4 regions of the Chryseobacterium glaciei genome follow, and region 2 is predicted to be linked to each of the others. Evidence: riboswitches for the same ligand, from Rfam matches in the RefSeq annotation. Region 2 holds a riboswitch; each other region holds the start of a gene.

Region 1 (5,495 bases), 1.6 Mb from region 2:
ATAATCGCCATTATAATTAAAACATTTCCATAGTTCCTTTTTTTATCAATAAAACTTATTCCTACGGTAAATAAAAATATCAAAAGCGTGTAAACAGCCGGAAACATATGAAAAGCATCAGAGAATCTCCCTTCAAAAACCATGACAATAGCTCTTTGGGCACCACAGCCAAAACATTCTATTCCTAAGAACTTTTTGCTTGGGCACGGTAACATGAAATCCTCTATTTTCATCTTTTTTAAATATTAATTGTATAAAATTAAGAAGAAATTTTCGCTCTTAAATACTGATGTGGAAAAAAGCATTCTTCCTTCATTTCAAACGAACCCTGAACTGCGATGTATGGATTTCTTAAGATCTCTCTGGCAATAAAAATTAAATCAGCATCGCCTTTTTGAAGAATTTCTTCCGCATGTTCTACTTTTTTAATTAAACCAACTGCACCGGTTTTCACTTCCGCTTCATTTCTTACCTGAGAAGAAAGAGGAACCTGATATCCATCAAAAAGAGGAATTTTTACTCCATGAATATTTCCACCGCTTGAAACGTCTACCAAATCAACTGAATGATTTTTTAATATTTTCGCCAATTCTACACTGCTTTCAATATCCCAGCCATTTTCAGCGTATTCTGTTCCGGAAATTCTTACAAAAAGAGCAACATTTTCATTTAATTCTTCATTTACAGCATCTACAATTTCTAATAAAAATCTGATTCTGTTCTCAAAACTTCCGCCATATTCATCTGTTCTGATGTTAGAAAGCGGAGATAAAAACTGGTGAACCAAATAACCGTGTGCGCCGTGAATTTCGATCACATCAAAACCTGCTTTTACCGCTCTTCTTGCTGCCTCTTTAAAGTTTTGAACTTGTTCTTTGATTTCCTCTATTGTTAAAACATGTGGAATTCTTTCTGTTGGGTGATAAGGAATCGGGCTTGGTGCAACGGTTTCCCAACCTTCTTCAACGGGAATTTGCAAATTGTTCCAAGTTGAGCCTTTTCTTCCTGCATGAGCAATTTGTATCCCTATTTTACTGTCTGAATTCTTGTGAACAAACTCAACAATTTTCTGAAGTTTTTCAGCCTGTTCGTCATTCCAGATTCCCATACAATGGTTGGTGATCCTTCCGCGGCGTTCTACGCCGGTTGCTTCTACTATAATTAATCCTGTTCCGCCCTGCGATCTGCTTCCGTAATGGACGTAATGGAAATCATTAGCCATCCCGTTTTCACAAGAATACATACACATCGGGGACATTACCCATCTGTTTTTTACTTCAACATTTCTGAATTTTATAGGAGTGTATAACATGTTTGATGTTTTGAATTTTAATTTAAAATTTTGAAGGACAAAATAATATTGCCCACTTGGTGAAAAAGAGGTAATTTTATCCCCCTTTTTTAGGTCCACAATATATGAAAAAAGACATACAGATAGGTTACGAATATTTTAAAAATAGCAGTGAACTTAGCGATATAGAAAATACTTTGTTCGCCAGAGCAAAACAAGCAAGGGAAAATGCTTACGCGCCTTATTCCAACTTTTTGGTAGGTTGTTCGGTTTTATTGGAGAATGGAGAGATCTTCTCCGGAAATAATCAGGAGAATGCGGCTTTTCCATCAGGGCTTTGTGCCGAGAGAACGACTTTATTCTGGGTAGCAGCGAATTTTCCGAATGAAAAGATTAAAAAGATCTTTATTGTTGGCGGACCGAGAGAATTTCATGAGAAAAATCCGCCGATTCCACCTTGTGGAGCTTGCCGACAAAGCTTAATTGAATATGAAACCAAGCAGAATGAAAATATTGATCTTTATTTTTCGAGCATGAATGATGTTGTCGTGAAAGTGAATTCTATTAAGGATTTGTTGCCGTTTTATTTTGATGCTACGTTTTTGTAGTTTGTGAGTGCTTTTTTTTAACGCAAAGATCGCAAAGGTTTTCTTTAAAATTATTGAGAATATTTTTCGTTCGCAAAGGCGTTTCACTCAGCGAAGGTTGAAAGTTTCCATTTGGTGGCTTCGAGAGCCTCAGCCACCAAATGGAAGAGAAAGTCCGATCTAGCAAAATAGGTAATAAATTTCTGAAAACGGGTGGCTGAGGTTCTCGAAGCCACCCGTTTTTTGCTTGCTACTTTATCTTGGTGATTGCAACCCTAGCCCAGATAGGAACGACATCCTTTTTCTGAAATGGCTTTGAAAAAAAGCGTGGGCGAAAAAGATATAGTGGATAGCTGGAAATAGCTCTAAAAAATAAATAAAATTGTTAATGGGTAATTAATTAAACCTTTTACGATTTTGCATTTCAATTTAATAAATTATCTTTGCAAAAATTTTGGTTTCCAGTGTATTGGAATGAAAAGGGAATTGGGTGAGACCCCCAAACTGTCCCCGCAACTGTAAATCGCAACCGAAATTTCTACGAAAAACCACTGTGCAAACGGGAAGGTGTAGAAAAGCGAAAGTCAGGAGACCTGCCAAAATCATAATAAAAAAATAGATTGCTTTCGGAGGAAAAGTAAAATAGTGATGGATATAAAAAGATCTTTAGTACTGCTTTTTTCGTCTTATGGTTGTTTTCTTTTCGCACAGGAGAAAACCATAGACACCGTTTATGTTTTTGATAACCAAATGAGTAAGGTTAAGCTTTTTCATAACGTTACCACCATCACTCCTCAGGATGCTGAAAAAAATTCAACCAATCTTTCTGAACTTTTACGTTTTCAATCTGCTGTTTATATCAAAGAAAATGGTCGTGGAGCGGTTTCTTCGCCATCTTTCAGAGGTACAACAGCCTCTCAGACTGCCTTTGTATGGAACGGAATTAATATTAACTCTAACTTTTTGGGTCAGGGTGATGTTAATAATATTCCTTTTGGCGGATTTGATCAGCTTATTGTAAAATCAGGCGGAGGAAGTGTAAGTTATGGCAGCGGCGCGATCGGCGGAAGCATCCATTTAAATAATAATCTGGATTTTAACAGAGGAGCGCATGCTTCGTTATTTTCTGAGGCGGCATCTTTCAGTACTTTTAATAATTTGCTCAAAGCTTCTTACAGCAATGAGAAATTCAGTTTTAAGGCTTCCGGTCATTATTCTATTAGTGAAAATGATTATGAAGTGGAAAATTCAAATAATTATATCAACAGAAACGGAAAATACAATAATACCAATTTCAATTTTTCGGCAGCTTATAAAATAGCACCTCATCACCAAATCTCTTGGATCTCTGAGTTTTTTAATGGAAATCAGCATTATCCTATTTTCTTTGAAAGTCAGACTCCGACGAAATATGAAACTCAAAACGTAAGAAGTTTAATTTCTTGGGATTGGAATAAAACTAAGTTCAGTAATTCATTTAAAGCGGCTTATACAGAAGAAAATTTCCAATATTTCGGAAATATCAACGGGCCAAAAACGAGTGGCGGAACAGGGAAAAATTATATTCTGAAAAATGATTTTAATTATTTTATTGTTCCAAAGTTAAATTTCAACTTAATTACAGAATTTCAGGTTAATAAAGGCGAAGGTTATGCATCCGGAATCGATCATATAAGTAGAAATGTAGGTTCTGTAGCAGGATTATTACGTTATTTTACGACGAAAGATCTTCGTTTTGAAGCAGGAGTGAAAAAAGATTTTGTTGAAGATATCAGTTCGCCACTTCAATTTTCATTTTCCGGAAAATGGAATGCTACAAATTGGTATGATGTAGGAATCAGTGCTTCAAGGAATTTCAGATTTCCAACATTTAATGACCTTTACTGGAGTCCGGGCGGAAATAAAGATTTAAAACCAGAGACATCTTATCAGTTTGAATTGAGAAATCAGTTTAATATTGCTGGCGTACAACTTTCGGTTACTCCGTATTATATGAAGATCAAAGATATGATCCAATGGCTGCCTAGCCCGCTAGGGTATTACTCAGCTTTCAATACAAATAGAGTTGAGTCTTATGGAATTGAATCCAGAATCGATTATGAAAGAAAATTCGGTAAGCATAATTTGAGAACGAATTTAGGATATTCATACACTAAATCTACCAATCTTGATACTGATAAACAGTTGATGTACGTTCCTTTTCATAAGTTATTTGGAAATATTGACTATCAATATGACTTTATGAGATTGTATGTTCAGGGAATGTTCAATGGGCTGACTTATGCCGATACCAACGAAAAAAGAGAAGATGCTTTGGAACCTTATTTCGTAATGAATGCAGGTGTTTCTGCAACGATTCTTAAAAATTATACGGTAGGTTTTAAAGTGAATAATATTTTTAACCAAGTATATGCAACGACAGCATTTTATCCGATGCCTCTGAGAAACTACAGTGTGAATTTGAATATCAATTTTTAAATAAATAATTAAATATAATGAATATCAGAAAAATTTTAACTCTTGCATTTGCTGCAACATTGCTTTTCAATGTTTCTTGTACTAATGACAGCACCGACGAAGTTCTGGAAACTACCTTTGAAAATGGAATTCTTATCACCAACGAAGGTGGATTTACAACTCCGACAGCGGAGGTTTCTTTTGTAACTAATGATCTTTCTGCAGTAGCTAACAAAATTTATTCAGGAAAAAATAATGAAGTTTTAGGAAACGTTTTACAGACTATCGGTTTTGATTCTGATAAAGCTTATCTGGTTTCAAACGTACCTAACAAAATTGATATCGTTAACAGATATACTTTCAAAAAACAAGCTACAGTAACGACTAATCTTCAAAATCCGCGATATATTGCGTTTTCAGGAAGTCAATATTACGTAACCAACAATAACTTTTTTGATGTAATGAAACTGAACGTTTACAACAAAGACAATTCTTTTGTAAAAAGCATCAGTTTCGCAAGATCTGCAGAAAAAGTAGTTGAAGCTGGCGGAAATATCGTAGTACAAACTGACGGTGTTACCTACGAATCTACTCCTCCGTACAGCGAATTGCCAACAGGATACACAATTACGATTGTAAAGCCTTCTACAAACGTTGTTGACAACACCGTAACTTTGCCAAGCAACGGAATCATCAGGGACCTTATTTCTTATAACGGAGATGCTTACGTTTTAGCCTCTGACAATACAAATTCTTATATCTATAAGATTAATTCAACTACAGGAACCTATACAACTACAACGTTGACAGCAATTCCTCAAGCTCAGAAATTAAGAGTTGATGGTAATAAATTTTATTTCACTAATTCCAGCAACAAAATATATTCTATGACTGTAGGTTCTACAAGTGTTCCTACAACTCCTATTGTGACTACAACAGGAAATTTATACGGATTTAATGTAATTGACGGTAAAATTTTCGCCTCTGATGCAAGTTTCACCGCAGACAGTAAAGTGAATGTTTATAATGCAACCAATGGTTCTTTATTAAAAACTTTCACAACAGGAATCGGAACAAACGGTTTCTATAAAAACTAAAATTTGCGCTTCGGCGTATACTATATAAATTTTTATTTTTTTTCATCATTTGTGTTTTTTATC
Region 2 (5,495 bases):
AAGAAAATTTTACTTCAGAAGAAACTCAGGGAATGAATTTATTTCAGCAGAAATGTGCTTCCTGTCACAGTGGAGCATTATTTACCGATGAAAGTTTTAGAAATACAGGAATGTATTATAATATGCAGTTTAAAGATGCGGGACGATATCGCGTAACGCTTGATCAAAATGATTGGATGAAATTCCGCGTTCCAAGTTTAAGAAATATTGAATATACTGCACCTTATATGCATGACGGGAGATTTTACACCTTAAATGCAGTACTTAATTTCTATTCAGATAATGTGGAAGATCAACCCAATCTTGATCCTCAATTAAAACAAAACGGACACATCGGAATTGCAATGAACGATCAGGAGAAGATTTTTATTATTGCCTTTCTGAAAACATTGTCTGATAAAAACTTTATTTCAAATCCAAAATTTGCTGAGTAAACATGAAAAGAATAATTTTAATAATAAGCTTGATTTTATGTAATTTATTTCAGGCTAAAGAAATCGCAGACAGTCTTTATATTCCCACTGATTTTCATGCAATCGTTTTTGATGATTGTGATGCATGTGGATGTGCTGCAGGGAATGGTTCGTCTGGTTTTGAGTCTTTATTGAATCCACAATTTATCGGAATTAAATATTTCGCACAGCATTATAAAGCAAAAGAAAATCTATTTGTAAAGGATTTAACGCAGGATCAATATTTCAATACCATTCAGCTTTGGGGAAAGATTCCTTTAACTAAAAAGCTAAGTGTGTATGCGAGTTTGCCATTTCATTTTCATGAAAAGAAAACAATGCAGGGTGATATTAAAATCAATGGAATTGGAGATTTGAATTTGATGGGAATCTATCAGTTAATCAATTCAAAAGATAATATTCATCAATTAAATGGAGGAGTTGGAGTGAAAGTTCCCTTAGGAAAGTTCGATGAAAAAGGAATCACAGGCGTTAATCCAAGTTTTCAGCTGGGAACTGGAAGCTGGGATTATCAGATGGTTTTGAATTATAAATTTCAGAAAAATAAAGTTGCTGTTCTTTTAAATACTGATTATACCATTAAAACAGAGAACAAAAAGCATTATGATTTTGGAAACCAATGGAATTATTCAGCCACCGGATTCTATCAACTTATCACCAATGAAAAAGTTATTTTTTCAGGAAAAGTAGGAATGCAGGGAGAAGTATATGATCGAAATAAGCAGTTTCGTGAAGATTTACCCAATACCGCAGGAAGTGCTTTATACGGAAAATTGGGTTTTGAAGCCTCTTATAAGAAATTTAGTTTGGGAAGTGAAGTGATGCTTCCCGCTTATTCTAATTTAGCAGGAGGAGATATTGAAGCAAAATCCCGATTGAGTATTTTTATCAACTTTGGAATTTAACATAATTATTTACATCCCGTTAAAATTTTAACGGGATGTTTTTGTTATTTAATTGAAATTCATTTGATTAAGTCATGTATTGTATCTGCCGATAATTTTCTATCTTTGCCGAAATCTGGTGAGCCCTAAAAAGCGCTTAAAAGGGAATTCGGTGTAAATCCGAAACAGACCCGCTGCTGTAAGCTCCACAAAAAAGTTTTTGAAAATTATATCCACTGTTTTTTTAATGGGAAGGATTTCAAAAATGGAGTAAGTCAGAAGACCTGCCAGAAGATTTAACGTTTGACGCTTTCGTGGAATAAAGCTTAGGACAACAATGATTTTGTGCAGTTATCGCTGTGCTTTTCATTGCTGCTTTCTTATATCCATTAGCGTTATTATTTTCAAAGAGCTAATGGTATCAAAATTTACTTCTGGATGTTATAAAGTTATTATCACAATTTTTGTGCTAATGGCTCAATTATATATTTCTCAAACCAGAAAAGACAGTATAAAAGAGAAATCGATCAAGGCTGTCAATATTTACAAAAAGAATTTTAAAGAAATTCTTCCTGCGCAAAAACTTTCAGGAGAACAATTGGAAAGACTGAATAGCCAGTCGGTTGCTGATGCATTGCGATATTTTTCCGGAGTTCAGATTAAAGATTATGGTGGAATTGGCGGAATGAAAACCATCAATATCCGAAGTTTGGGAAGTCAGCATGTAGGTGTTTTCTATGATGGAATTCAATTGGGAAATGCACAAAATGGCTTAGTAGATCTGGGTCGATTTTCGTTAGATGATATTGAGGAAATTTCACTGTATAACGGACAAAAAAGCGAAATTTTTCAACCTGCAAAAGACTTTGGATCGTCAGGTTCAATTTATCTTCAGCCTAAAACGCCAAGTTTTAAAGGGAATCAGAAAACAAATTTCGTTATAAGATTAAAAAATAGTTCTATCGATCTTTTTAATCCGTCATTTCGTTTAGAACAGAAAATTTCGGATAGGGTTTCTGCAAGTTTTAGTTCAGAATTTATGCAGAGTGACGGTGTTTATAAATATAGATACTCGAGGAAATATCCTGATGGAGCCATTGCTTATGATACGATTTTTAAAAGAGTTGATTCTGATATCAAAGCAAAGCGTTTTGAAACCAGTGTTAACGGAACTTTAAATAACGGAAACTGGAATGTAAGAGGTTATGGCTATTTGTCAAACCGAGGAATTCCCGGAGCTATTGTAAACAACCGTTTTGATGCGAGAGGACAAAGAATGGTTGATGAAAATTATTTCGTTCAGGCTAATTTTAGAAAAAAGATCTTTCCAAAATTTGAAACACAGTTCAAAGCTAAATTTGCTTACGATTATACTAAATATGTAGATACGGTTTCTTCAATTAAGATTCAGAACCAATATATTCAGAAGGAGTTATATCTTTCTTCGTCGAATCTGTATTCTATTACCCCGAATTGGGATGTGAGTGCCAGTGTAGACTTTCAATATAATACGCTGGATGCTGATTTGAGGCAGTTTTCTTATCCTACCCGTTATACTTCGCTTGTAGCTTTTGCGACGACTTATCAATGGAACAGATTCAAATTTTTAGGAAGTGTTTTGGGAACTTTTGTCCATGAAAAAGTAGAGCTTAATACCAAAGCTCCCGACAAAACAGAATGGACTCCGGCCGCATTTTTAAGCTATCAGCCTTTTGATTCTAAAGATTTTACGGTACGAGGTTTTTATAAACGTATTTTCAGGATGCCTACTTTCAATGATCTGTATTACACTTTAATCGGAAGCTCTTCTTTAAGACCCGAATTTACGGAGCAATACGATCTTGGTTTTACCTATCAAAAATTTTACGATAATAATAACTTCTTTAAAGGTTTCTATGTAAAAGTAGACGGATATTTCAATCAGGTGAAGGATAAAATTATTGCTTCTCCTAATGGAAGTATGTTCCGATGGACGATGCAGAATCTTGATTATGTTGAGATTTTGGGTGCAGATGTCAATATTCAGGCAGAATTGCAGGTCGGAAAAGTAAAAATCAAACCATTATTAAGCTATACTTATCAAAGTGCAAGAGATTTTTCCGACAGGGAAGAGTCTTTCTTTGGAGATCAGATCCCGTACACACCTTGGCACAGCGGAACATTTACTTTAATGGCTGATTATAAGGATTGGGCTTTCAATTACAGTTTCATTTATGTAGGAGAGCGTTACGACATCAATCAGAACAATATTGCGGTTAATCATATACAGCCTTGGTATACACACGATTTATCGATACAGAAAAAATTCAATTGGAAATCTCATCAGTTTAAAGCAAGTTTTGAAGTGAATAATGTGCTGAACCAATACTACGAAGTTGTCTTAAGTTACCCGATGCCGGGAAGATTTTTTAAACTTATTCTAAGTTATACATTATGAAAAAATTAAACTTTTCTCTGCTGTTGTTTGTATTTGTCTTTCTGGTTTCATGCCGTACAGACGAATATATTATCCCTGAAGAGCGGGAAAATTTGGCTCAGCCGGAAAATACTGCGATCAAAGGTTTTTATCTTTTGAATGAAGGAAATATGGGAACCAACAAAGCCACGCTAGATTTCTTTGATTATACAACAGGAACTTACCGCAGGAATATTTACGGAGAGATCAATCCTACAGTCATAAAGGAGTTGGGAGATGTTGGAAATGATATTCAGATCTATGGCGGTAAAATGTATGCAGTCATCAATGTTTCCAATAAAATTGAGGTGCTGGATGCAAAAACGGCAAAGCGTATCAAAACCATTCAATTAGAAAACTGTAGATATATAACTTTTAAAAACGGAAAAGCCTACGCGTCAAGCTATGCAGGACCTGTTTCCCTTGATCCGAATGCACCTTTGGGTAAAGTAGCAGAGATCGATACGGTTTCTCTTTCCATTCAACGAGAAGTGACGGTTGGATATCAGCCGGAAGAAATGGAAATTATAGGAAATCAACTTTTTGTAGCCAATTCCGGAGGGTATAAATATCCAAATTATGACAGAACCGTTTCTGTGGTTGATCTTTCTACATTTAAAGAAATCAAGAAAATAGATGTTGCGATTAATCTTCATCACATCAAAAAAGATAATTACGGCGATTTGTATGTGACTTCAAGAGGTGATTATTATACAATTCCGTCGAGTTTGTATTTAGTTGATCCTGTCACGGGAACGGTGAAGAAAGATTTTCATATCGGAATAAGTGAAATGACGATCGTTAATGACAAACTTTATTATTACGGAAACGAATTCAATTACAACACGCATACCTACAAGAAATCTTTCGGAATTATTGATGTTAAAACAGAGCAGATCATTTCCAATAAAGTGATCGATCAGGAATATGTTGACTTGATCAAAACACCTTACGGAATTGCCGTAAACCCAATCACAGAAGATATATACATTACAGACGCAAGAAATTATGTTTCCACAGGATTTGTGTATTGTTTCGACAAAAACGGACACTTCAAATGGAAAACCGAAGGCGGAAATATCCCCGCACATTTCACTTTTTTATATAAATAAATGAACCCCAAAAATATGGAAAGAAATATTTTTAAAATTTTAAAAACCACATTCTTTGCTTTTCTTCTTATAGGAATTATAGGTTGTAAAAGTGACAGTGATGAAGAGGTAAATAATGATAATTCTTCTTTTGAAGGGTTGAAGGAAAACTATACGATTGATCGTTTCAAAGTTTTAAACATTACCCCGAAATTAAACGGAAAACTAACATGGAGTATCAATGATTCTATTATTTCTGAAAATTCTGAATTGGATTTTATCAGTCCTGTTGTAAAAACATATCCTTTAAAATTAAAAGTTGAAAACAACGGAACGGTAAAAACATACACTTCTTCAATCTCTGTAAACCATGAAGCGGGAACTTACAGCAAATATATTTCTAATGTATTTGATTTCCGTCCGGCTGTAGGGCAGTTTATCAATGAAATTCCTGAATATCTCTCAGGAAATACAACAAACGATATGATCCAAAAAGCCAAAGAATCTTTAGTTGGAGGAAACTCTACAATGGTTACGCTTGGAGGTTACGGAGGTTATGTTGTCTTTGGTTTTGATCATACAATTCCGAATA
Region 3 (5,495 bases), 1.7 Mb from region 2:
TCAGTTCCTGAAGCGCTTGCTTTCTTAGTATTTTTCTCAGAATAATAAGCTTCTTCCTGTTCTTCGATCTTTTCCGGAGTTCCGATCTGAGCGATTACTCTTTCAACATCGGTATCATTTACCACTTCACGTTTTCCTAAAGAATCTCTGAAAATTTCAACCATTCTTATTTCTATGTCATGCATTACCTCATCTGCTTCCGAAGCGTCTAAAGAGCTTCTCAGTGCATTAAGATAATCGCTAAGCTTTATATATGCGTGTTCTTCTATTGTAAAAGAGAAACCTGCGAGTCCTATTGAGAGTGTCTTGTTCATAGCTTTGTTTTTAAATTTTTTGAGTGATTTGGTTTACAGAATCTGTTAATTCTTTCCAGGTATTTTGAAGTTCGTCCAAAAACAATTTGCCTTTTTCTGTTATTTGGTAATATTTTCTGGGTGGCCCTCCTGTAGATTCTTCCCATCTGTAAGAGAGAAACTCTCCGTTTTTCAGTCTTGTTAAAAGAGGGTAGAGGGTTCCTTCTACTACATCCAGCTTTCCTTTTTTCAGTTCATCTATCAGGTCGGAAACATACATTTCACGAAGGTTGATGAGACTTAAAATACAGAATTCCAGAATTCCTTTTCGCATTTGCGCTTTGGTATTTTCGGTATTCATCTTTGATAAGTTTTGTTAATTAGTTATATCCAATCAGAATAAAATTCCTAGCTAGTTGAACCTATTCCGATTTTACATTACAAAGATATGTAATTAAAATGGTAATATGCAATACAAAGTAGTGAAAAAATATAAATAAATAATGTAACTAATTGAAAATCAATATAATTATTTTTAATGTCGAATTTTTAGAATTGAATGTTTTGGAAAAACTAAGCCAAATTATTGATAATTTTACCTTTTAAGCTGATAGGTCTTAAGGTAACAAGAGCTTTTTTCTCTAATTTTTTCTGATATGATATAAATGTGAACCTTCTGTAGAATTTACGGACGATAAGAGCCATTTCCATCATAGCAAAATGCTCACCGATGCAAAGTCGAGGGCCGGCTCCGAAAGGATAGTAGGCGAAATTTTTAGAATTTTCATCCTCAAAACGTTCAGGAATAAACGAGTCCGGATGTTCCCAATATTTTGGATTTCTGTGAAGTCCGCTTATGTAAAGGATGATTAAAGTGCCTTTTGGCCACGAATATTCTTTAAAACTATCATCTTCTAAAGCTTCACGATCAATCGCCCAAGCCGGAGAATGCAAACGCATGGCTTCTTTAATGATATTTACAGTAAATGATTTCTTCATTAAATTTTCTGAAGTAAAAACCATTTCTCCTTCATTTTCTATTTCTTTTTTTAATTTTTCCTCAGCTTTTGGGCTTTGGCTGATCTCAAAAAAGATAAAACTTAAAGCATTGGCCGTAGTTTCATGTCCGGCAATGAAAAGGATGAGCATTTCATCAACAAGCTGTTCGTCCGACATGGGAAGTTGTGTATCTTCATATCTCGTCTGAATCAACATATCCAAAAGATCGTTCTTTTCCTCGCCCGAATTTCTTCTTTTGTCTAAAACACTTTGAATGATTGCTTTTGATCTCTTACTTTTTTCAATGTTTTTATCAATAACCCCGAAAATATTTAAGATATTAGTGTAAAAAGGTAAACGAACTTCTTTGGTAGAAACTTCCTGAACTTCTGTGATTATTTTGCTTAATTCATTCACTGTATTTTCGTCAACATCGGAACTGAAAAGGGTTTTCGCAACAATGTTAAAAGCCAGCGAATGAAAGAAATCGTACAAATCTACTTCAGATTCGATTTTGAATGATTCAAGAGATTTATCAATTTCTTCTTCCATAATCGAAACAAGATTGGCAATTTTCGCCTTACCAAAACCTGGTTGAATCAGTCTTCTTTGTTTCAACCAATCCTTTCCGTTGTTGGTCAACAGACCTTTCCCCAGATATTTTCCTAAAGTGACAGATTGTATTTCAGATTTTTGATAATTTTTGTGATTTTGTTTTAAAATATATTCAACAAACTCTTTATCCTGAGAAAAGATGAAGTTTTTATCGGTAAAACTAGCTTTGATATAATAATTATCACCTACAGATTGGTGGTTTCCGCTGATAACTTCCAACGGATGATTAAGCCCTTTAAATAAAGAATATAGCTTTCTTTTTCCTTTAATTTCTGCCGGATAATTAAACTCTGGATGCATGTTGAATATTTCTATTAAAAATACAATTAATCTCTTACATAAATGAGCTTTACAATCAAAACCCTTATTTTTGCAATATTATTTGGTTTGAATTTTAATTAAATATATCGTGGTGTCACATTTGGACAAAATTATTTTGAATTAAAAGATATATCCAATCAATCAATACTATAAAGAGTAAAAATGAAGATACAGAAAGAAATCGATTTTATTTTAGCCGTTGATGCTTTAAAAAATGTACAGAGAAGAAATTACAATGCCGATGATTCAAGAAGAGAAAATACCGCTGAACATTCATGGCAGATTATTATTTTAGCTCAAATTCTTTTTCCATATGCGAAAAACAGAGCAGATATTGATTTATTAAGAGTAATCAGAATGCTTTCGATTCACGATTTAGTAGAAATTGAAGCTGGAGATACTTTCTTATTTGATGAAGCAGCAATGGTCGGGAAATTTGAAAGAGAAAGACAATCCGCTCAAAATATTTTCGGAATTTTAGATGAACCTTTACGTACTGAGTTCTTCAATCTTTGGCTTGAATTTGAGGAAGAACAAACTCCTGATGCTATTTTTGCCTGTGCGATCGACCGGATTATGCCATTCATCTTGAATTCTTATACCTCAGGAAAAAGCTGGACAGAAGCCGGAGTAACCGAAAATCAAGTCAGAAATATGTTGGAAAATGCAATCAGCAGAGCTTCAGATGAAATGGGAGAAGCTTTTCAGTATTTAATGATTAAAAATTTAGAAACTGAGAAAGTTGTAAGATAATTTTATACTAAATATTAGGATAAATAATCAACTTTAACATCATTTTTGTCATTCCCGCAGGGAATCTAAATCCAATTTGTAGAAATACTAAAGTTTTATGATTGAAATTTTTTAGAATAAAAGAAGTTTCGGAGGCCAAAGGCCGCCGAAACCATAAAAAGGATTTATAATATTTGAATTGGCTTCTTAAATTCATCAATCGCCACAAAAGTAAAATCACCAACAATTGCTCTTTCTCTTTCGTAAGAATACATTTGTTCGGTGTAGATTTCTACATTTACCTTCATACTTGTTGTTCCGACGTGAGAAACTTTACCGATTAACTCCACAATAGTTCCTGCGGGAATTGGTCTTTTAAAATCTATCTTGTCGCTGCTTACCGTTACCACTCTTTTTCTGGCAAATCGGGTAGCGGTGATAAATGCCACTTCATCCATCAATTGCATCGCTGTACCACCAAAAAGGGTGTCGTAATGATTGGTTGTGTTAGGAAAAACCGCTTTAAAGATGCTGGTTTCAGATGCTTGAATTCTTTCTTCTGTAGTCATATTTCATTATTAATTAAAGCGAAAAGAACGAATATTGAAACAAACAGAAAATGACAGGAACACAGAAATTCCTGAAAAACCATTGATCAATAAACTTCAGATCGCGAAAGTTTTTGTCTTAAAGAAATAGGTAGGTCTCCTGACTCGTAACATCTTTATTTCCTTCCCATGCCTTGCACAGTGGATTCTTGATAAAGACTTTTCGTTACTTACAGTTGCGCGACAGTTCGTGATTTTCACACGATTCCCTTTTAATCTGCGGTTAAGCAGAACCAGTTTCTAAAAAGCCAGATGCCATCAGCTAGAAGCCAAAAGCAAAATAACTTTTCGGTGCAAAAATAAGGATTATATGAAAGATAAACGAATTATTCCGGATTATTATAGATGATCTGGCTGATAACTTTTCCTTCTTTGATCGTCCAAAGCGTAGTATAACGGTTTTCTCCTGAGCCATTAATCATATAAAGAAAGATGTGATCATTATCGATAGAAGTCACCCCAACGTTATTGAAATCCATTGTTGGCTGGAATAAATTTTTGACAGCTTCTCTCACAAAAACAGAACCTCTTCCGGGTTGCTGTACTCTGATAGATTTTATTTCGGTCATGCCTTCAGGCAGTTCGTTGCCGATTCCCCATGGTTTTACTTTATCGATGGTAAGAATTTTTCCGTTAGCATCTTTTACCTTTTTACGGTAACTCGCGTTGGATGGATAAACGTCAATAATAACTTTACTCCTCTGGTTAGCCGGAATTTTTGGATCGGTGTTGTCTGTGAAAATAAGAGATTTTCCGTTTTTAGATTTGGTAGGAGTGTAAGGCGGTAACCGATCGATGTAAGCGATACGGTCTTTATTCACCATACCTTCTTTATTTAGAGAATCATACCTTACGAAAGGTTTTTCGGTGTCGTCTTTGTCTGGATATTTTATCCAAATCCATTCTGTTTCTCCGGGAGCGGGTTTTACATATACAAAAACATCTCCTCGGCGCATACGGATTTTATCCACAATTTTTCGGTAATTATCCTTAGCAACACGTACCATGGCATAGCCTTCTTCAGCTTTTACAACTCCAAAAGGAACTTTATTTTGCCCTTTCATTAAGCTTAAAGAAAAAACACTGAAAATTGATAAATAAAAAACTTTTTTTGCGGAAATCATCATGAAAAATTTTTGACTCTTCAAATATATAAATTAAATGCTTTTTCTGAACATAATTATATATTGTATTAATGATAAAAAGAAAGAGAATGCATATAAACATTCTCTTTTTATGGTAATTAATCGTTTCTAAGTTTCGCTTTTACGCCATTATTCTTAATAATCGTTCTCAGCATTACAATTTCTTGTTTTGTAAAATCCTTTTTAGGAATCATATTCATTGTTTGCAAACTATGATAAATAAGAAACCAATCTTTTAATTCTTTTACTCTGGAAACAGTGTTCCAATGAAAATCGTTTTCAAATGTTTCTCCTTCGGTTTTAATTTTATCTTCAACGAAAGTGTAAGAAATATTTTCCTGTATTTTTTTGTCTGAATAATAAGCTTTTTTAATGCTAAAATAACCTCTAATAGTCATGAAAACCCATAAAACAAGCAACCAGATGGAAGCATTTTTAAAAATATCCTGCTCATCGCCATCCAGAAAACCTTTAAATATAAAAAGTAAAACAGCTATAATTGGAAAACCAAAAAATCTTATTAAAGAACTTTTTAAATAAAAAACCCAAAAATCTTTGAAAGTAATTTGTGTCTTTACAGTCATATATTAATCATTAAATCCTCTCTAATTCCTCAGCACTAATCGTCGTTTTGAAAGTCCCATAATTCACAATCACTTTGTTTCTGGAGATTTTTTCAATCGTCCCGACGCTTGTACTTCCTGTGATACGAACACGTTGCCCGATTTTCATCCAAACAGCGCGGTCAGTTTGACGTTTTTCCTCTATTTTTTCGTTGGTTT
Region 4 (5,495 bases), 2.4 Mb from region 2:
TGCTTTCTTTTAATTTATCATTTATTTCCCATTGATATTCAATTTGAGACATATAATCAACTATATCTCCAGCTATTAATTGAATTTGATTTTTATTATCTCTCGAAAATTTATTTTCTTTAGAAATATTTATTGACCAACCATTTGTTGATCTACTTGTTTTGCTTAGATTAAATTCAGTCCAATACGCATTTTTATTATTTAAATCAACAATTACGAGTAATAAGGGGTGATTATTGTTTAAATAATAATTTAAATGTTTATTTTCTCCTCTATAAGTCCATCCAGAATTTGTTTTACTTTTAAAATAAGAATCTCCTGATTTTATTTGAACCGCTATACTTTTCCCTGTAACACTATTATCTAAGCCAATGATATCAATATAACCATCAATTCCAAAATCATCTTCTAAATGAACTGGTCTGAAAATCCAATTAAATTCGTCTTCTACTATATTTCTTATAATTGAAACACCCTTATCTCCAATTTTTCTTTGTTTATTATATTTAGGAAATCCCTCCATCTGATATATTTTTATTGATAAAAGCTAATTTAATATAAATTTTTGATTAATATAATTTGTAATAAAATAAAACAGGAGCCCCAAAGGGCTCCCGAAAAAACAAATATCAATAATTTTAAAGCGTCTCCAAAGCAAACTCCTTACTCATCTCCCTCGAAGCCTCCACCATTGCAATCAAAGCTTTCTCCGTTTCATCCCAATGACGGGTTTTCAAACCACAATCTGGATTCACCCAAAGTTGCTGTGCAGGAATTACGGCTTGCGCTTTTTTCAGCAATTCTACCATTTCCTCTTTCGACGGAACTCTCGGCGAGTGAATATCGTAAACTCCCGGACCAATCTCATTCGGATATTGGAAATCAGCAAAAGCATTCAGCAACTCCATCTGACTTCTGGAGCATTCAATCGTGATCACATCGGCATCCATATCTGCGATATTTTGGATGATGTCATTGAATTCAGAATAACACATATGCGTATGAATTTGTGTCGCATCTTCCACACCGCTTGCCGATATTCTAAAGGCTTCAACCGCCCATTTCAGGTAATTTTGCCAGTCAGATTTTCTCAATGGAAGTCCTTCACGAATTGCCGGTTCATCAATCTGAATAATTCTGATTCCCGCTTTTTCCAAATCATTTACTTCATCACGAATCGCCAAAGCAATTTGTTTGCAAGTCAATGAACGAGGTTGATCATCACGCACAAAAGACCATTGAAGAATCGTCACAGGTCCTGTCAACATTCCTTTTACCCATTTTTGAGTTAAAGATTGAGCGTATTCCGACCAATAAACGGTCATTGGGTTCGGTCTGTGAACATCTCCAAAAATCACAGGTGGCTTCACACAACGGCTTCCGTAACTTTGAACCCAACCGTTTTGAGTAAATGCAAATCCTGCCAACTGTTCCCCGAAATATTCCACCATATCGTTTCGCTCAAATTCTCCGTGAACCAAGACATCGATCCCGATTTCTTCCTGCCAACGGATGGTTCTCTCGGTTTCCTGTTTCAATAAAGTATCATATTGTTCGGCATTCAGTTTTCCTTTTTTGAATTTTGCTCGCCAAGTTCTTACTTCTTTTGTCTGTGGAAACGAGCCAATTGTTGTCGTTGGAAATAATGGAAGTTGCAATACTTCTTGCTGAGTTTCTTTTCTTACATTGAACGGAGAATTTCTCTGCGCATCTTCTTTAGTTGTTACATCAACACGGTTTTTCACGTCCTGATTGTGGATTAATGTTGAAGTTTTACGGTTTTCAATCGCCTTTTTATTTTCAGCTAAAGCTTGTAAAACATTGTAATCCGGATTTTCTGACGCTAATTTTTTTAAATTAACAATTTCATAGACTTTCTGTTTCGCAAAAGCCAACCATTGTTTGATTTCAGGTGATAAAATATCTTCGTTTTTCTCAGAATTAAGATCAAAAGGAGAGTGTAGCAATGAACAAGACGGTGCAATAAAAACTCTTTCTGAACCAATTTTTTGAATGGCAGTTTTAATGATATTTAATGAGTTTTGGAAGTTGTTTTTCCAGATATTTCTTCCGTCAACGATTCCTAATGAAAGACTTAAAGTGTTTGGAATTATATTTAAAACTTCATCCAATTGTTCGGGAGAACGAACCAAATCAATGTGTAAAACATCGATTGAAAGAGAGGTTGCCAAGGCAAGATTATCTTTTAATCCATCAAAATAAGTTGCAATAATGAATTTCAGATTTGGAAATTGTTTTCTGATTTCAGCATAAATAAACTGATACGTTTCTTTCGCTTTTTCATTTAAATCTAATGCTAAAAACGGCTCATCAAACTGAATATATTTTGCACCATGATTTTCCAGTTCTTTTAAAATTTGAATGTAAACCGGAAGTAAGTTTTGAGCTAAATCTAGTTTGTCAAAACCTTCTTCTTTTTCTTTTGCTAACAATAAATACGTCAATAAACCGATAATGACAGGTTTTGCATTGATTCCTGCTTGTTTTGCGCTGATGAATTCCTGGATGATTTTATTGGAGAATAATTTGAATTCCTGATTTTTCTGAAATTCAGGAACAATGTAGTGGTAATTGGTATCAAACCATTTTGTCATTTTCATAGCGGTAATGTCCAAGCCGTCTTTTTGGAGACCTCTTGCCATTGCAAAATAAAGGTCGAGTTCATATTTTTTGAGAGCAATTTCCTGATAACGTTCAGGAATCGCTCCAACCGTTAACGTCATATCCAAAACCTGATCGTAATATGAAAAGTCGTTGCAGGGAATAAGATCGATTCCAGCTTCCTGCTGTAATTTCCAATTTTGGTGAGTGATGGTTTTTCCAACTTCCAACAATTCGTCTAAAGGGATCTTGCCTGACCAATAGTTTTCACAAGCTTTTTTAAGTTCTCTGTTGCTACCAATACGCGGATAGCCAAGTAAGTGTGTTTGCATTTCTTTTAAACTTTTAAATTAAATTTGATTTTAAAAGTTCTTCAGACACTTCGAAATGCTGCCGAGGAAAAGAATTTATGGAATAGAGTAGATACAGTGAGGACGTAATTTTTTCTTTAAATAAAAGAATTGGCTTAATATTTTTTTTGACGCAAAGTTTTAATTCAATTTTTTATATTATTTAAGCGGACAAAGAAGAATCAATAAATTGATTTTAAGAAGCGGGCGTATAAAACATAAGCTTCATCAGCGACAAAGTCGCAAATCTTTGCTCCCTAAAAATAAGAAGCCATAATAAAAAAATCTTTGCGTTTAAAAAATAAATCAAGTTAAAATTCAATTCAATTTAAAATTCAAAACCAAAATACGTTCAAAAGTATCATCTGTATGACCCAAAAGCTTCAAACCGCGAAAGCATTGTCCATTCGGAACAGGCAGGTCTCCTGACTTGTAACAGCTTTTGTCATCCTTCCCGTTTGCACAGTTGATCTACTTGGACAAAAACCTTTGGTATATTACTTACAGTTGCGCGACAGCTCGTGATTTTCACACGATTCCCTATTAATTTACCTTAAGTAAAACCTTTTCCGTTTGATGAGGTATGTTAAAGAACAAAATAGAGTTCAAAGATATTGGTTAAAGTAAATTGATTGGCTTTAACTGAAATATTAAGCAAAATATTTGGTTTTAATTATTTTTAAAAGTGAATTATACTGTAAATTTGAAAAATAGAATCAAAAAAAGAATATTATTCTGTGGAAAGACTCGACGAAAAGGATTTACAACTATTAAGAATCCTACAAAAGAATGCAAAATTGACCGTAAAAGAGTTGGCGAAAGAAGTCAATCTTTCAGCATCGCCTGTTTTTGAGCGAGTGAAAAGACTCGAACAGGAAGGTTATATTAAACATTATGCAGCCGTTTTGGAAGCTGAAAAGCTGAATCGTGGTTTTACCGTTTTTTGTCAGGTCAAACTGAAAATTCATGACCGTTCTGTAGGAAATGAATTTGTGAAAGATATTCTACAAATTGAAGAAGTTGCTGAATGTTATAATATTTCGGGCGATTTTGATTTTCTCCTAAAAGTTCAGGTTAGAGATATGAAGCATTATCAGGATTTTGTGTTCAATAAATTGGGCTCTGTAGATTCCATCGGAAGTACGCACAGCACTTTTGTGATGGCGGAGGTGAAGAATATTTATGGGGTGAATATTTAGAAAATCTTATATGAATATTGAAAAGTTTGCCCATTCAAGCTTATTTAAAAGGTTATAAATATTTGTAGGACAATTCTCACAAATTGTTTTATATTTTAATTCTTCATCAGATATTAGTGTATCAAAGGTTGTTAATTTTGTATTGCAAACTTTACAATTCCCTTTATCTACTTGATTATTTACATATTCTAATTTTTCTATTTCTTCTATAATTTGGTTTGTAAGATAATAAATAGTTTGTTTACTTTCTTCAAAGTGAAGTTTTGAGAAATTATTTAGCTCCTTACATTCAGATTTCATTTTTGTAAATGTGGTTATCCTTTTTTCGTAAGGTTCAAGAATGTATTGGCTGCATAGTATATTGATTCTCCCAAGATAGCCAGAAGCTTTAAATATTTTTTCTGAATTTGGATTTTTTCTATTTATCATTATTTATTATATAAAAAGGATTTAATTACCAATTATCTCCGACTTCTAATCCTACTCAAAGAAACAGAAGTAATTCCCAAATAAGAAGCAATATAATGCTGTGGAATCCTGCGGATAATCTCGGGAGACTGCTCAAATAATTGGTTGTAACGCTCTTCTGGCGTATCTTTTATTCTGGAAATAAATAATTTTTGATACTTTAAAAGTCTTTGCTGGAGATTGTTATAATAGAAATCTTTAATGTAAGGATTGCGTTCCATTTTTTGTTTGAAATCTTCAAGAGAAGCGCTGTAAACTGTAACAGGTTCTATTGTTTCAATATTATAAAGGCTCGGTAAACTGTAAAAAAGACTTTCCCAGGATGAAATAAAAGCACCTTCAAACATGAACTGAAAAGTAATTTCTTTTCCGTCATTATTGAGCCATCCTCTCGTAACTCCTTTTTCGATATAGTAAAATTTTCGAGCGATTTTCCCTTCTTCAATCAAGAGTTGTTTGGGACCGAATTTTTCCTGTTCAAAATCGCTAAGTATAGTAGATAAAATTTTTTCATCAAGTTGCATTACGTGTTTATTACTAAGTTATGCATACGAAATTAGGCATTTTTTAATCATCTTTTACTTAATGTGCGTATTTAGAATGATTTAACTTAAATAATTGCTGATTTCAATTAAATTTTGATCAGGATCGCGGAAATACACAGATTTTATTTTTCCCAAAGCGCCCGTTCTATCAACAATTCCTTCTATAATTTCTATATTTTTCTGTTTTAATTCTTCTAAAATATCATGAATATCAGTTACCGAAATAAAACAAAGATCTGCAGAACCAGCGGTTGGATGCACGGCTTTAGGTTCAAATTCATGACCTTTTTGATGAAGATTAATCTTTTGAT

What was found. A riboswitch is a leader RNA that binds a small molecule or an ion and turns the genes downstream of it on or off. The one in region 2 is predicted to bind cobalamin.
Region 1: another riboswitch for cobalamin. It lies ahead of A0O34_RS14620 (TonB-dependent receptor plug domain-containing protein); the one in region 2 lies ahead of A0O34_RS07505 (TonB-dependent receptor).
Region 3: another riboswitch for cobalamin. It lies ahead of A0O34_RS15430 (acyl-CoA thioesterase); the one in region 2 lies ahead of A0O34_RS07505 (TonB-dependent receptor).
Region 4: another riboswitch for cobalamin. It lies ahead of metE (5-methyltetrahydropteroyltriglutamate--homocysteine S-methyltransferase); the one in region 2 lies ahead of A0O34_RS07505 (TonB-dependent receptor).

What each region holds. Positions count from the first base shown of each region.
Region 1 covers NZ_CP015199.1:3,259,788-3,265,282, reverse strand. The annotation lists gene A0O34_RS14635 (DUF2752 domain-containing protein) at 1-233, opposite strand, end outside; gene A0O34_RS14630 (NADH:flavin oxidoreductase/NADH oxidase) at 260-1,312, opposite strand; gene A0O34_RS14625 (cytidine deaminase) at 1,417-1,899, shown strand; cobalamin riboswitch at 2,317-2,493, shown strand; gene A0O34_RS14620 (TonB-dependent receptor plug domain-containing protein) at 2,527-4,356, shown strand; gene A0O34_RS14615 (DUF5074 domain-containing protein) at 4,374-5,432, shown strand.
Region 2 covers NZ_CP015199.1:1,678,034-1,683,528, reverse strand. The annotation lists gene A0O34_RS07515 (cytochrome-c peroxidase) at 1-434, shown strand, start outside; gene A0O34_RS07510 (transporter) at 437-1,378, shown strand; cobalamin riboswitch at 1,478-1,663, shown strand; gene A0O34_RS07505 (TonB-dependent receptor) at 1,830-3,794, shown strand; gene A0O34_RS07500 (YncE family protein) at 3,791-4,924, shown strand; gene A0O34_RS07495 (cell surface protein) at 4,940-5,495, shown strand, end outside.
Region 3 covers NZ_CP015199.1:3,415,009-3,420,503, forward strand. The annotation lists gene A0O34_RS15405 (PspC domain-containing protein) at 1-314, opposite strand, end outside; gene A0O34_RS15410 (PadR family transcriptional regulator) at 325-654, opposite strand; gene A0O34_RS15415 (cytochrome P450) at 867-2,207, opposite strand; gene A0O34_RS15420 (HD domain-containing protein) at 2,391-2,981, shown strand; gene A0O34_RS15430 (acyl-CoA thioesterase) at 3,146-3,529, opposite strand; cobalamin riboswitch at 3,642-3,821, opposite strand; gene A0O34_RS15435 (hypothetical protein) at 3,895-4,695, opposite strand; gene A0O34_RS15440 (YcxB family protein) at 4,812-5,297, opposite strand; gene A0O34_RS15445 (endonuclease MutS2) at 5,308-5,495, opposite strand, start outside.
Region 4 covers NZ_CP015199.1:4,061,191-4,066,685, forward strand. The annotation lists gene A0O34_RS18265 (DUF4365 and DUF1817 domain-containing protein) at 1-523, opposite strand, end outside; gene metE (5-methyltetrahydropteroyltriglutamate--homocysteine S-methyltransferase) at 639-2,954, opposite strand; cobalamin riboswitch at 3,371-3,555, opposite strand; gene A0O34_RS18275 (Lrp/AsnC family transcriptional regulator) at 3,710-4,171, shown strand; gene A0O34_RS18280 (hypothetical protein) at 4,178-4,600, opposite strand; gene A0O34_RS18285 (Crp/Fnr family transcriptional regulator) at 4,633-5,163, opposite strand; gene A0O34_RS18290 (VOC family protein) at 5,245-5,495, opposite strand, start outside.